Regions from separate parts of the Streptomyces sp. NPDC048434 genome, predicted to be linked through region 1. Evidence: predicted binding sites of a transcription regulator. Region 1 holds the regulator's gene; the other holds the start of a gene.
What was found. Region 1 encodes HspR, which represses chaperone genes until heat shock. Its sites were predicted from a motif close to TTGAGNNNNNNNNNCTCAA; they were not measured.
Positions count from the first base shown of each region.

Region 1 (7,294 bases):
TGACCGGTCTGCCGCCGGCGCCCCGTGGCGTCCCGCAGATCGAGGTCTCCTTCGACATCGACGCCAACGGCATCATGCACGTGACCGCGAAGGACCTGGGCACGGGCAAGGAGCAGAAGATGACCGTCACCGGCGGCTCCTCGCTGCCGAAGGACGAGGTCGACCGGATGCGCCAGGAGGCCGAGAAGTACGCGGACGAGGACCACGCCCGCCGCGAGGCCGCCGAGTCCCGTAACCAGGGCGAGCAGCTCGTCTACCAGACGGAGAAGTTCCTCAAGGACAACGAGGACAAGGTTCCGGGTGACGTGAAGACCGAGGTCGAGGAAGCCGTCACCGAGCTGAAGGAGAAGCTCAAGGGCGAGGACTCGGCCGAGATCCGCACCGCCACCGAGAAGGTCGCGGCCGTCTCCCAGAAGCTGGGCCAGGCCATGTATGCCGACGCCCAGGGTGCGCAGGCCGCCGAGGGTGCCGAGGGTGCCGCCGCCGGTGAGCAGGCCCAGGACGCCGCCGATGACGTCGTGGACGCCGAGATCGTCGACGACGAGAAGCCCAAGAAGGACGGTGCCGCGTGACGGAGGAGACCCCGGGCTTCGACGAGAAGCCCGACGTCCCCTCCGACGCCGCTCCCGAAGACGCGGCGCAGGCCGAGTCCGCCGACAAGGCGGGCTCGGCCCCGGCCGGGGACGTACCGGACGTAGCGCTCCAGGCGCAGCTGGACCAGGTACGTACGGCGCTCAACGAGCGCACGACGGACCTCCAGCGGCTCCAGGCGGAGTACCAGAACTACCGCCGTCGGGTGGAACGGGACCGGGTCACGGTCAAGGAGATCGCCGCGGCGAACCTCCTGTCCGAGCTCCTTCCCACCCTCGACGACGTCGGCCGTGCCCGTGAGCACGGCGAACTGGTCGGCGGCTTCAAGTCGGTGGCCGAATCGCTGGAGACCGTGGTCGCCAAGCTGGGTCTGCAGCAGTTCGGCAAGGAGGGCGAGCCCTTCGACCCGACGATCCACGAGGCGCTGATGCATTCGTACGCACCGGATGTCACCGAGACGACGTGCGTGGCGATCCTGCAGCCCGGGTATCGCATCGGTGAACGAACGATCCGCCCCGCGCGGGTCGCCGTCGCCGAGCCGCAGCCGGGCGCGCAGAGCGCCAAGTCCCCCTCCGACGAGGACGCCAAGGCTTCGGACGAGGAGAACGGTGGCCCGGACGAGGGCTGACGTGAGGGCAGACAGGAAATCCGCGCGGAAGGAGGGACGTCGGGGATGAGCACCAAGGACTTCGTCGAGAAGGACTACTACAAGGTCCTCGGCGTCCCGAAGGACGCCACCGAAGCGGAGATCAAGAAGGCGTACCGCAAGCTCGCCCGCGAGTTCCACCCGGACGCCAACAAGGGCGACGCCAAGGCCGAGGAGCGCTTCAAGGAGATCTCCGAGGCCAACGACATCCTGGGCGACAGCAAGCGCCGCAAGGAGTACGACGAGGCGCGCACGCTGTTCGGCAACGGCGGCTACCGGCCGGGTCCGGCCGGCGGCGGCTCCTTCAACTTCGACCTGGGCGACCTCTTCGGGGGCACGCAGGGTCAGGGCGGCGGGGGCTTCGGCGGCGGGCTCGGGGACGTCTTCGGCGGCCTGTTCAACCGCGGCGGCGCCGGTACGCGTACCCACGCGCGCCGCGGCCAGGACATCGAGTCCGAGGTGACGCTCAGCTTCACCGAGGCGGTGGACGGGGCCACGGTCCCGCTGCGGATGTCCAGCCAGGCGCCGTGCAAGGCGTGCTCGGGCACCGGCGACAAGAACGGGACCCCCCGGGTCTGCCCGACCTGTGTCGGCACCGGCCAGGTCAGCCGGGGCGCGGGCGGCGGCTTCTCGCTCACCGACCCGTGCGCCGACTGCAAGGGCCGGGGCCTGATCGCCCAGGACCCCTGCGAGGTCTGCAAGGGCAGCGGTCGCGCGACCAGTGCCCGCACGATGCAGGTCCGTATCCCCGCGGGCGTCTCCGACGGGCAGCGCATCCGGCTGCGCGGCAAGGGCGCTCCGGGCGAGCAGGGCGGTCCGGCCGGCGATCTGTACGTGGTCGTGCATGTCGACGCCCACCCGGTCTTCGGCCGCAAGGGCGACAACCTCACCATCTCGGTGCCGGTCACCTTCCCGGAGGCCGCCCTGGGCGGCGAGATCAAGGTGCCGACGCTGGGCGGTCCGCCGGTGACGCTGAAGCTGCCGGCCGGCACCCCCAACGGGCGCACCATGCGTGCCCGGGGCAAGGGTGCGACCCGTAAGGACGGCACGCGAGGTGATCTGCTGGTCACCATAGAGGTGCTGGTCCCCGGTGACCTCAGCGACAAGGCGAAGAAGTCGCTGGAGTCCTATCGCGAGGCGACCGCGGGCCCGGACCCGCGGGCAGAGCTGTTCCAGGCCGCGAAGGGAGCTTGAGATGGACAGCCGGGGCGGGCAGCGTCGTAACCCCTATGAACTGACCGAAGAGTCGCCGGTGTATGTCATCTCCGTCGCGGCTCAGCTCTCCGGCCTGCATCCGCAGACCCTTCGTCAGTACGACCGGCTGGGGCTGGTCTCGCCCGACCGCACGGCCGGGCGGGGCCGCCGCTATTCGGCCCGGGACATCGAACTGCTCCGTACGGTGCAGCAGTTGTCCCAGGACGAGGGCATCAACCTCGCCGGCATCAAGCGCATCATCGAGCTGGAGAACCAGGTCGCGGCCCTGCAACAGCGGGTCATCGAGCTGCAGGGCGCCCTGGAGGGCGCGGCCAGCACGATGCAGCAGCGGGAGGCGGCGGTGCACGCCTCCTATCGGCGTGATCTGGTGCCGTATCAGGATGTGCAGCAGACCAGCGCGCTGGTGGTGTGGCGGCCCAAGCGGTCGGAGTGATCCGGCCGGCCGGGGCGTGAGCACCCGGCGCGTGACATGGCAAAGGGCCGGGGAAACCCGGCCCTTGTCGCGTCAGCGGTGTGCGCCGCCCCCGCGGGTGTCTCTCCTGCGTGCGTCCGTCGTCCGCGGCCGCTCCGGCTCAGCAGCCGTTGTACCCCGCCGTCGGCATCGACAGCCTGCGGTGCACATGTGACCTCATCGCCAGGGTGTAGACCGGCTCGTCGAGGTCGGCGGTCTCCAGGCGTACCCCGGCGGCGGCGCACCGCTCGGTGAATTCGGCGGTGCCGTCGATGGCGTTCTCCAGCGCCCGGCGGTTGGGCGTCACGAACACATCCACCAGGCCCTCTTCGACATCGCGCCACAGTGCGCCGTGGTCGGCGCGCAGGTGGTGCAGGCTGAGCCGGCAGGTCAGGTGGTAGTCACGGGCTGCCGCCCACTGTTTGCACATGTCGTGCTGGCTGCGGTCATCGACCAGGAACGGATCCTCGTCCAGCTCGGACAGCGGCATCAGGCAGGCGATCGCCGTCACTCGGACCGAGTTCATCGTGTCCTCCGGGGCGTGGCGACTGTGGGGGCGACGATACCCCCGCGGGTGCCTCGTGGAGGAGGGGCTGTACCGGGCGGCGAAGCGTAACCGCAGGCGTGGCAGATCTTCCAGCCGTCCTGATTGACCGCCAGTTGGCCGCCGCAGCGCGGGCAGAGCTCGGCGTGCGGGTGCGGCCGGGCGGGGGAGGGACGGCGCGGAACGGTCGTCACGATGTGCCATGCCGACGCCATGCGGCCTCCAGCTGCCGTCTTTTGCCTGGGGCAGGCCCGATGCCGTCCGTCGTTGCACGGAGCTGTTCGGTTCCCGTCGCTCTTGAGTACCAGGTGGACGGCGTACAGCGGAGCGGGCGGGTCCGTTTTCGGCCAGGGGGCCAGGGGGCCCCGCCGGTGGGTTCGGCGGACGTTGGGGGCGGCGGGGCCGGCCCTCAGGCCCGCCCCATCGCCTTGGTCACCGCGATCTCGATCATGATGCGATCGGGGTTGGGCGCCGGCGTCCGGCCGTAGCGCTCGGCGTACCGGCCCACCGCGTCGGCCACCGACTCGCTGTCCGTACGCACTCGCGCGATGCCCTCCAGGGTCGCCCAGCGGCCCTTGTCGACCTGGCACACGGCGACGGTGGCGCCGTCCGCCCCGGCGGCGAGGATGTTCTTGACCTTGGCGCTGTCCTTGCGGGTGATGATCCGCGCGATCCGCTGCCCGGCGTCGTAGGTGACGCCTACGGGAACCACATGCGGGGTCCCGTCCGTACGCAGGGTGGTGAGCGTCGGCATCAGGTACTCGCCCCAGAAGGCGAGGTACTCCGGGCTGAGGGCACTGAGGTCATGGGCCATGGGGGCAAGGGTAGTTCGGGGCCCGGGATTCAGCGGAAGCCGGTGGTCTCCAGGTCGAAGGAGAAGGGGCGGGGAGGGGGAGGGGGTTGCCGATGGGCCTCCCCCTCGATCGGCTCGGCCCGGAAGCCCTCGGGTCTCCGGGTGAGCGAGGCTGGGGTGGGTGACCCGGTGGGCGACTCCCTGAACCAACCTTGAGTGGAATAGACTCAACTTATCGCACGCCGGCATGAGCAGGATGTGCCGGTCACCGCACGGACGGGGCCCAGACTGGGCGCAGAGGCTGTTCAGGACGAGTCGAGGAGGATCGCGAGGACGTGGACGCCGAGCTGACCAACAAGAGCCGGGAGGCGCTGAGCGCCGCCAACGAGCGGGCGGTCACCGCCGGGCATGCGGACATGACGTCCGCCCATCTCCTGCTCGCGCTGCTGGCCGGGCAGGACAACGAGAACATCATGGACCTGCTGTCCGCCGTCGAGGCGGATGCCGCCGCACTGCGGAACGGAGCCGAGCGGCAGCTCGCCGCGCTGCCCAGCGTGCAGGGCTCGACCGTCGCGCCGCCGCAGCCGGACCGCGATCTGCTCTCCGCCATCGCGGACGCCACCCAGCGCGCCAAGGAGCTCGGTGACGCCTATGTCTCCACCGAGCACCTCCTCATCGGTATCGCAGCCAAGGGCGGGCGCACCGGCGCTCTGCTGGAACAGCAGGGCGCCTCCGCCAAGAAGCTGCTGGCCGCCTTCGAGGCGAGCCGCGGCGGGCAGCGGGTGTCCAACGCCGATCCGGAGGGCACGTACAAGGCGCTGGAGAAGTTCGGTACGGACTTCACGGCGGCCGCCCGCGAGGGCAAGCTCGACCCGGTCATCGGCCGGGACCACGAGATCCGGCGCGTGGTGCAGGTGCTCTCCCGCCGTACGAAGAACAACCCGGTGCTGATCGGTGAGCCGGGCGTCGGCAAGACCGCCGTCGTCGAGGGGCTGGCGCAGCGCATCGTCAAGGGCGATGTGCCCGAGTCGCTGCGCAACAAGCGGCTGGTCGCGCTCGACCTGGGGGCGATGGTCGCAGGCGCCAAGTACCGCGGTGAGTTCGAGGAGCGGCTGAAGACCGTCCTGGCGGAGATCAAGTCCAGCGAGGGCCGGATCATCACCTTCATCGACGAGCTGCACACCGTCGTGGGCGCGGGCGCCGGCGGCGACTCCTCGATGGACGCCGGCAACATGCTCAAGCCGATGCTCGCCCGTGGTGAGCTGCGGATGGTCGGCGCGACGACGCTGGACGAGTACCGCGAGCGCATCGAGAAGGACCCGGCGCTGGAGCGGCGCTTCCAGCAGGTGCTGGTCGCCGAGCCGACCGTCGAGGACACGGTGGCGATCCTGCGCGGGCTCAAGGGCCGCTACGAGGCCCACCACAAGGTGCAGATCGCGGACTCCGCACTGGTCGCCGCCGCCTCCCTCTCCGACCGCTACATCACCTCCCGCTTCCTGCCCGACAAGGCCATCGACCTGGTCGACGAGGCCGCCTCCCGGCTCCGTATGGAGATCGACTCCTCCCCCGTGGAGATCGACGAGCTCCAGCGCGCCGTGGACCGGCTCAAGATGGAGGAGCTGGCGCTGCGGAACGAGACCGACGCCGGCTCGCTCCAGCGGCTGGAGAAGCTGCGCAAGGACCTCGCCGACAAGGAGGAGGAGCTGCGCGGTCTGACCGCCCGCTGGGAGAAGGAGAAGGAGAGCCTCAACCGGGTCGGTGCGCTCAAGGAGAAGCTCGACGAGCTGCGCGGCCAGGCCGAGCGCGCCCAGCGCGACGGCGACTTCGACACCGCTTCCAAGCTGCTCTATGGCGAGATCCCGGGCGTGGAGCAGGCGCTGGAGGAGGCGGCCGCCGCCGAGGCCGAGCAGGAGGCCTCCAAGGAGTCCATGGTCAAGGAGGAGGTCGGTCCCGACGACATCGCGGACGTGGTCGGCGCCTGGACCGGCATTCCGGCCGGCCGTCTGCTGGAGGGCGAGACCCAGAAGCTCCTGCGGATGGAGGAGGAGCTCGGCAAGCGGCTGATCGGCCAGACCGAGGCCGTCCGGTCGGTGTCGGATGCCGTACGCCGTACCCGCGCCGGCATCGCCGACCCGGACCGGCCCACCGGATCGTTCCTCTTCCTCGGCCCGACCGGTGTCGGCAAGACCGAGCTGGCCAAGGCGCTCGCTGACTTCCTCTTCGACGACGAGCGGGCGATGGTCCGTATCGACATGTCGGAGTACGGCGAGAAGCACAGCGTCGCGCGGCTGGTCGGGGCGCCGCCCGGCTATGTCGGCTACGAGGAGGGCGGCCAGCTGACGGAGGCGGTCCGCCGCCGCCCGTACTCCGTCGTCCTGCTGGACGAGGTCGAGAAGGCCCACCACGACGTCTTCGATGTCCTGCTGCAGGTCCTGGACGACGGCCGGCTCACGGACGGCCAGGGCCGCACGGTCGACTTCCGCAACACCATCCTCATCCTGACCTCCAACCTCGGCTCCACCTTCCTCATGGACCCGCTGCTCAAGGAGGACCAGAAGAAGGAGAAGGTGCTGGAGACGGTCCGGAGCTCCTTCCGGCCCGAATTCCTCAACCGGCTCGACGACGTGGTGGTCTTCCACCCGCTCGGCACGGACCAGCTCCAGCGGATCGCCCGGATCCAGCTCGACCACCTGCAGCGCCGCCTCGGCGACCGCCGTCTGACACTGGACGTCACCGACCGTGCCCTGACCTGGCTCGCCTGGCTCGGCCAGGAACCGGTCATCGACGCCCCCGCCCCGGACCTGTCCTACGGCGCCCGGCCGCTGCGCCGTCTGGTCCAGACGGCCATCGGCGACCCGCTCGCGCGGGCCATCCTGGCGGGCGAGGTGCGGGACGGGGACACCGTGCGGGTGGATGTGGACGGCGATCAGCTGTCGGTGGAGCCGGGCGGGCGGGCCGTGGCCTGACCGGTGCCGGAGGGATACGGCTGCGCGGCCCGGCCGTGTCCCTGATCATTTCCTTGACCGACACCTTGCCCGCATCCGCTCCGTCCCG
Region 1 covers NZ_JBICXQ010000031.1:104,901-112,194, reverse strand. Annotated here, with positions in the region: gene dnaK (molecular chaperone DnaK) at 1-572, shown strand, start outside; gene grpE (nucleotide exchange factor GrpE) at 569-1,219, shown strand; gene dnaJ (molecular chaperone DnaJ) at 1,265-2,431, shown strand; gene ACGFWI_RS31400 (heat shock protein transcriptional repressor HspR) at 2,433-2,885, shown strand; gene ACGFWI_RS31395 (hypothetical protein) at 3,025-3,429, opposite strand; gene ACGFWI_RS31390 (pyridoxamine 5'-phosphate oxidase family protein) at 3,857-4,261, opposite strand; gene clpB (ATP-dependent chaperone ClpB) at 4,576-7,206, shown strand.

Region 2 (7,294 bases), on a different contig from region 1:
CGTGTGCGTTGGCGACGACGAAGATCGTCCCGAAGAGTGCGCCGATGAAAACTCCGGACATCCGCTGCAACATGCGGTGAAGGTAGCAGTCATGACGGGGTGTGAGGAGGAAACCGGCCCACTCGTCCCGTGCGGCCCGTCCGGACCGGGCCGCGCTCCTATCCGAGCCACATGAGCATGCCGTCCCCGTTGTCCGCCGCCGCCCGGAAGAACGGCCGCAGCAGCTCGAAATGCTCGCTCACATAGTCCAGGGGCTCGCCCCGCTCCCAGACGATCGTCGGGTACACCTCCGCCTTGGCGAGGTCCTCCGGGCCGACGCCGGCCGTCAGACGCTCGCCGGATATCTCGGTCAGCGCCCCGGCAGCGGTCCGCACCTGCTCGGGGGTGAGGTAACGGGGCGGACCGTAGCCCCAGTCGTCGGCATCAGGGACGGCCTCCTCGCCGTGGACGATGTCCAACGGGAAGGCCGCCCGGCGCAGCAGGAATCCGAGGGCGTCCCAGGCCTTGTCGATGTCCAGGCAGCGCGCCAGCGCGGGCTGTGGACACTCCGCGGCCTCCGCCTCCATCCGCCCGCCGACCAGCTCCAGCGCCCACGCGGGATCGCCGAGGGCGCGGTCGAGTTCGGCAGGTGTGACGCGTGCGTACTCTCCGATCATGCTCATGGTCCCGAGGCTAGGGGCGACCACTGACAACGCCCGCTGCCGGACGGCCCGTTGCCTTCCCGCAGCGAGCTAATCCGGCCAGACGCGGTGCACCGCCGCCGGCTGGGAGAATGGTGGCTCCTTCCGAGCGCGGCCCCGTGCGGCGCTCGCCGGCCGCAGGAGAAGCACCTTGTCCCCAGACCGTGAGCAATCGATTCCGGACACCGTCGATCTCGGCCTGCAGTCCGACTGCGGCAGCTGCTTCGGGCTCTGCTGTGTCGCGCTGCCGTTCGCGGCCTCGGCGGACTTCGCGATCGACAAGGACGCCGGCCGGCCCTGCCCGAATCTGCAGACGGACTTCCGCTGCGGCATCCACACCGACCTTCGCCCGCGCGGCTTCTCCGGCTGCACCGTCTTCGACTGCTTCGGCGCCGGGCAGAAGGTCTCCCAGGTCACCTTCGGCGGGCAGGACTGGCGGCAGGCCCCGGGGACGGCCCGGCAGATGTTCGACGTCTTCCCCGTCATGCGGCAGCTGCACGAACTCCTCTGGTACCTGGCCGAGGCGCTGACCCTGCCGGCGGCCCGCCCGGTACACGCCGACCTGCGGGCCGCGCTGGAGAAGACCGAACGCCTCACCCGCGGCAGCGGCCAGGAGCTCACGGCGCTCGATGTGCCGGCCCACCGGGGCGAGGTCAATGCCCTGCTGCTGCGTACCAGCGAACTCGTACGGGCCGCGGTCCCGGGCCGCACGAAGGAGCGGCGGGGCGCCGATCTCATGGGGGTCCGCCTCAAGGGTGCCCGCCTCCGGGGCGCCAACCTCCGCGGGGCCTGTCTCATCGCCGCCGACCTCAAGGGCGCCGATCTGCGCACGGCGGACCTGATCGGCGCCGATCTGCGGGACGCGGACCTGGGCGGTGCCGACCTCACCGGCGCCCTCTTCCTCACCCAGTCGCAGCTCAACGCGGCCAAGGGCGACGCCGCGACCAAGCTGCCGGAGGCCTTGTCCCGCCCCGCCCACTGGTAGCGCGCCGCGAGTGATCGCTCACAGCGAACGCACCTGGGGGAACATCTCCCCTCCCGGCTGCATTGAGTGAGTAAAGCTCAACTTGTTTGCCGAAGGGGAGATCATGGCTTCGACGTCCACATCGCTCACTCTGCCCGTGCTGCCTCTCGATGACGAGGTCGTGCTCCCCGGCATGGTGGTGCCTCTGGACCTGTCCGACCCGGACGTACGAGCCGCGGTGGAGGCCGCGCAAGCCGCCGCCACCTCGGGTAACAAACCGCGGGTGCTGCTTGTGCCCCGCGTCGACGGGACATACGCCGGCATCGGCACGCTCGGACGGATCGAGCAGGTCGGGCGGCTGTCCGACGGCGATCCCGGCGCGCTGATCCGGGGCCTGGGCCGGGTACGCATCGGTTCCGGCACGACCGGCCCCGGAGCCGCGCTCTGGGTGGAGGGCACCACCGTCGAGGAGACGGTCCCCGATCCGCTGCCCGGTGCGGTGGCCGAACTCGTCACGGAGTACAAGGCGCTGGCCACCAGCTGGCTGCGCAAGCGCGCTGCCTGGCAGGTCGTCGACCGCGTCCAGCAGATCGAGGACGTACCGACGCTGGCCGACAACTCCGGCTACTCGCCGTTCCTGACCACCGAACAGAAGGTCCAGCTGCTGGAGACCGTCGATCCGGTCGCGCGGCTGAAGTTCGCCACCGAGACGCTGCGCGAGCACCTCGCCGAGCAGGACGTCGCGGAATCCATCGCCAAGGACGTCCAGGAAGGCGTCGACAAGCAGCAGCGCGAGTTCCTGCTGCGGCGGCAGCTGGAGGCGGTCCGTAAGGAACTCGCCGGGCTCAACGGCGATCCGGAGGACGAGGGCGAGGACTACCGCGCCCGGGTCGAGGCCGCCGACCTGCCCGAGGACGTCCGCAAGGCCGCTCTCAAGGAGGTCGACAAGCTGGAGCGGTCCAGCGACCAGAGCCCCGAGGGCTCCTGGATCCGCACCTGGCTGGACACCGTCCTGGAACTGCCGTGGAACGAACGGACCGAGGACGCCTACGACATCGCCGGCGCCAAGGCGGTCCTGGACGCCGACCACTCGGGCCTGGAGGACGTCAAGGAGCGGATCACCGAATACCTGGCCGTCCGCAAGCGGCGGGCCGAGCGGGGGTTCGGGCTCGTCGGCGGGCCGTCGAAGGAGACCTCGCGCAGCGATGCGGGCAAGAGTGGCGGTGGGCGACGGGCCGGCGGAGCCGTGCTGGCGCTCGTCGGGCCGCCCGGTGTCGGCAAGACCTCGCTCGGTGAGTCCGTCGCGCGGGCCATGGGGCGCACCTTCGTCCGCGTCGCGCTCGGCGGCGTCCGGGACGAGGCGGAGATCCGCGGCCACCGCCGTACCTATGTCGGCGCGCTGCCCGGCCGGATCGTCCGGGCCATCAAGGAGGCCGGGTCGATGAACCCGGTGGTGCTGCTCGACGAGATCGACAAGGTGGGCTCCGACTTCCGCGGCGACCCCGCCGCCGCCCTCCTGGAGGTCCTGGACCCGGCGCAGAACCACACCTTCCGGGACCACTACCTGGAGGTCGAGCTCGACCTCAGCGATGTGGTCTTCCTGGCCACCGCCAACGTCCTCGAAGCCATCCCCGAGCCGCTGCTCGACCGGATGGAGCTGGTCCGCCTGGACGGCTACACCGAGGACGAGAAGGTCGTCATCGCCCGGGACCACCTGCTGCCGCGCCAGTTGGAGCGGGCCGGTCTGGAGACCGGCGAGGTGACCCTGGAGGACGACGCGCTGCGCAAGCTGGCGGGCGAATACACCCGCGAGGCGGGCGTACGGAATCTGGAGCGCGCGGTCGCCAGGCTGCTGCGCAAGGTCGCCGCACAGCATGAACTCGGCCGGCAGGAGCTGCCGTTCACGGTCGGTGCGGACCAGCTGCGCCCGCTGATCGGGCGGCCGCACCACACCCCCGAGTCGGCACAGGACCCGGCCGAGCGGCGCACCGCGGTGCCCGGTGTGGTCACCGGCCTCGCGGTCACCGGCGCCGGCGGCGATGTGCTCTATGTGGAGGCGTCGCTCGCCGATCCGGAGACCGGGGGGTCCGGGCTCCAGCTGACCGGCCAGCTCGGCGATGTCATGAAGGAGTCCGCGCACATCGCGCTGTCCTTCCTGCGCTCCCACGGTGCGGAACTGGAACTTCCGGTCGCCGACCTGAAGGAGCGGGGAGTGCATCTGCACGTACCGGCGGGCGCCGTTCCCAAGGACGGGCCGAGCGCGGGCGTGACGATGACGACGGCCCTGGCCTCGCTGCTGTCGGGCCGGCAGGTCCGGCCGGATGTGGCGATGACCGGTGAGGTCTCGCTGACCGGGCGGGTGCTGCCGATCGGCGGCGTCAAGCAGAAGCTGCTGGCGGCGCACCGTGCCGGGATCACCACCGTGGTCATCCCCAAGCGCAATGAACCGGACCTGGACGAGGTGCCCGCCGAGATCCTCGAAGCCCTGGAGGTCCACCCGGTCGCAGATGTCCGCCAGGTGCTGGAGCTGGCGCTGACCCCCGCCTCGAACGGGGCCGCTCCGGAGGTACCGGTCGCGGCGTGAGGCCGACGACGGCCGGTCCGGCTCCCCGGGAGGGGGCCGGGCCGGCCGCCGCATGGGTGCATCAGCCGTTGGCGAGCGCCTTGAGACGGTCCATCGTGCCGTTGAAGCGGTTGTGGTCCCCGACGGTCGGGCCGGTCGAGGTGTACTGCCAGATGGTGTGGAAGCCCCAGCCGGCCGGGAGTTCGCCGACCGAGGAGCCGTAGCGCGGTATCCACAGCGGGTTGACGGAGCCGAAGGCGGCGGAGTTGCCGGTGCACTGCTTCCACCAGCTGGTGGAGGTGTAGATGACGGCGTCCCGGCCGGTACGCGCCTTGTAGGTGGCGAACCAGTCCTTCATCCAGTTGACCAGGCCGGCCGCACTCAGCCCGTAACAGGTCGCGCCGTAGGGGTTGTACTCCATGTCGAGCGCGCCGGGCAGCGTCCTGCCGTCCTTGGACCAGCCGCCGCCGTGGCCGACGAAGTAGGTGGCCTGGGCGGCACCGCTGGAGGTGTCGGGCGTGGCGAAGTGGTACGCGCCCCGGATCATGCCGGCGTTGTAGGAGCCGTTGTACTGCTGCGCGAAGGACGGATTGGTGTAGCTGGTGGACTCCGTCGCCTTCACATAGGCGAAGCGGACGCCGCTGTTCCAGAGCGTCGGCCAGGCGACACTGCCGTTGTGGCTGCTGACGTCCACACCTTCGACGGACGCCGCGAGCGAGGACGCCGGCGGCGCGATGCCGGCCGCGGTGCCCTCGTGCCGGGCGATCTGCGAACCGGCCCAGTCCTGGCCGGGATGGCTGGGCTCGGGTGCGTGCCGGGTGGCCGCGGCGCCGGCGGCGCCCGGCAGCCCGAGGAGAAGGGAGAGGGCCGCGAGAAGAACCCCGGCCACGGTCGCCAGGGACCGTGCGGAGCGTTGGGGGGAGCCGGATCTGAGCACGGACATACGTGCCTCCGAAGATCTCGGTGGGTGTGACCTGAGGGGGGAGGAGCTGAGGCATGACGCAGGCGTGCGGACACGGCGGTGGCCGTGGATGACGCGCGGCGGAACCGTTGACACCCTGCCGCCGCTTGGTATGGCCATGCCAGAAATGACGATACGCGCGTAGAACGACGTGACAAAAGAGGGTCGCCGGGCTGCCGTTGGTCTAATCCTGCGAAATACTGGCCGAGCTGCGGCTTCGGCCGCCGATGGCGGAAACTTTCAGGTGAGGGAAAGCAGGAATGGGCGCTGACGTGCACAACACCGGATCCGACGGTACGACGGCGGACGGCGAACCAATTGGTGTGGACCACGTATTTCTGGCCCTGGAACGCGAATTGGCGGTATTTCTCCGCCGGGCCCGTGCCTCCTCCGGCGAATTGGCGCAAGAGGTACATCCCGACCTGGAGCCCTCCGCGTACGGCCTCCTGGTCCGGCTGGCCGACGCCGGCACCCAGCGGGCCACCGGCCTCGCCGGCTTCTTCGGCGTCGGCAAGGCCACGATGAGCCGCCAGTTGCACGCCCTGGAGAAGCTCGGACTCGTCGCCCGCGAACCGGACCCGGCCGACGGCCGTGCGGTCCTGGTACGCCTCACCGACGAGGGCCGCGAGCGCTTCACCCGCGTCCGCACCGGCCGCCGCGCCCAGTACGCCCGCCGCCTCGCCTCCTGGGACCGCGACGAGGTCGCCGAACTGGCCCGTCTGCTGCACCGGCTGAACGCGGAGCAGGAGGGGGAGGAGAGCTGAGGGGTGCCCCCGTACGGTGCCGTGTCCGGCGCCGCCGTACCCCCGGACCTGCGCCGTCGTCGCGCCGTTCCCCGGCGCCGGGAGAAATTCCCCGCCCGCCGGTGATTGTCACGGCGCCACAAAAATCACCGCCGCGTCATCCCGCGCCTTGCCGCGCGGATACGCCGTGCGCTCCGGGTCCGCCGCCTCCGATGCCCGGACCCGGTCGAGCAGCGCCTGGGGGCCCTGTTCGGTCACCAGGGCCACGCAGTCGGCCCAGGAGCCCTCGTGGAAGACCTCGGCCCAGCGGCTCGCACCGTCGCTGAGCGCGGTCAGGGAGCGCAGGCCCGCACGCGGGGTGCTGCCGGACACCGCACGGGCGGCCACCGCCGGATCGGCGGCCGCGGTGAAGAAACCGCCCTCCGTGTTGCGCAGCGCCTCGACCGCACGGGCGTACTTCCGGCCCGCGGCGGCCCGTTCCGCCGAGCCGCGGGGCAGCGCCCGCACGGCGGCGCGCCGTTCTTGGACCGCGGGCGGCAGTTCGTCCAGCCGGGGGTCGCGCACCGGCTGCACCGAGCCGTCCGCCCGCTCCAGGAGGAGAACCGAGTCGGACAGGACGAGGTACTCGACGCTGTCCCCGGACCACCGCGCGGCGACCACGGTTGCCTGCGGAGTGCGGGCGTGAGAAAGGTCACAGGATGCCCGATGGATATCGGCCGTCCGGGAGATGGCCGCGGAGAGAACCTCAGGGAGTGTCATATCCCGGTGTGAAACAGACAGTTCGAGCATTGCGCCACCAAGCCGCGCGGTGAACCACGGCACCGTGTGGCGGCAGCCGTAGTCCTCCTCGGGGGGCGTCACACCGTCCAGCAGGACGAGAGCTCCGCCCTGGCCGGAGGCCGGCACGGCTACCGATGCGTAGTCCTCGTTTGGGCGTTGGGGGTCGCCCGGCTCGGTGGCGAGTTCGATGCGCATGGCCGCAAGTCTGCCGGAGGCCCCGGTCCCGCCCCCGGTGACGGGCGCTCGCGGCGGTGCCGGAGTGCGGCCGGAGCGGCGGTGTACGGAAGGTAAGGACCGCGGTCCGGCGGTCTGCGGGCGCGCATCCTTGCAGGAGCGGGACGCATCTCCAAACCCGTTCGGGGGTTGCGCGAGGTTGCGGTCGAAAACGTTGGCGCACGGAAGTTGATGGCCAAACTCCGATTGATGTTCACTCGTTCAGGTGGCCGGGCATGTGTTGCCGAGCCACTGCGCGGTGCCGGTGGAATGGTCGTTGCCCGGATCATCGGGGTGGGGCCAGGACATTCGTCGCGACGCGCAGAGCCGGGCCGTTTCCCCTCGCGGAAGTGTGTACTGCTGCGGTCTTCGCGCAGATCCGCCCCGTGA
Region 2 covers NZ_JBICXQ010000025.1:124,095-131,388, reverse strand. Annotated here, with positions in the region: gene ACGFWI_RS27545 (hypothetical protein) at 1-73, opposite strand, end outside; gene ACGFWI_RS27540 (YfbM family protein) at 159-656, opposite strand; gene ACGFWI_RS27535 (pentapeptide repeat-containing protein) at 832-1,665, shown strand; gene lon (endopeptidase La) at 1,769-4,228, shown strand; gene ACGFWI_RS27525 (lysozyme) at 4,290-5,150, opposite strand; gene ACGFWI_RS27520 (MarR family winged helix-turn-helix transcriptional regulator) at 5,429-5,932, shown strand; gene ACGFWI_RS27515 (hypothetical protein) at 6,041-6,886, opposite strand.
Region 2: lon (endopeptidase La) is a predicted target of HspR. The motif match lies at 1,728-1,746, and genes of this name have one in related genera.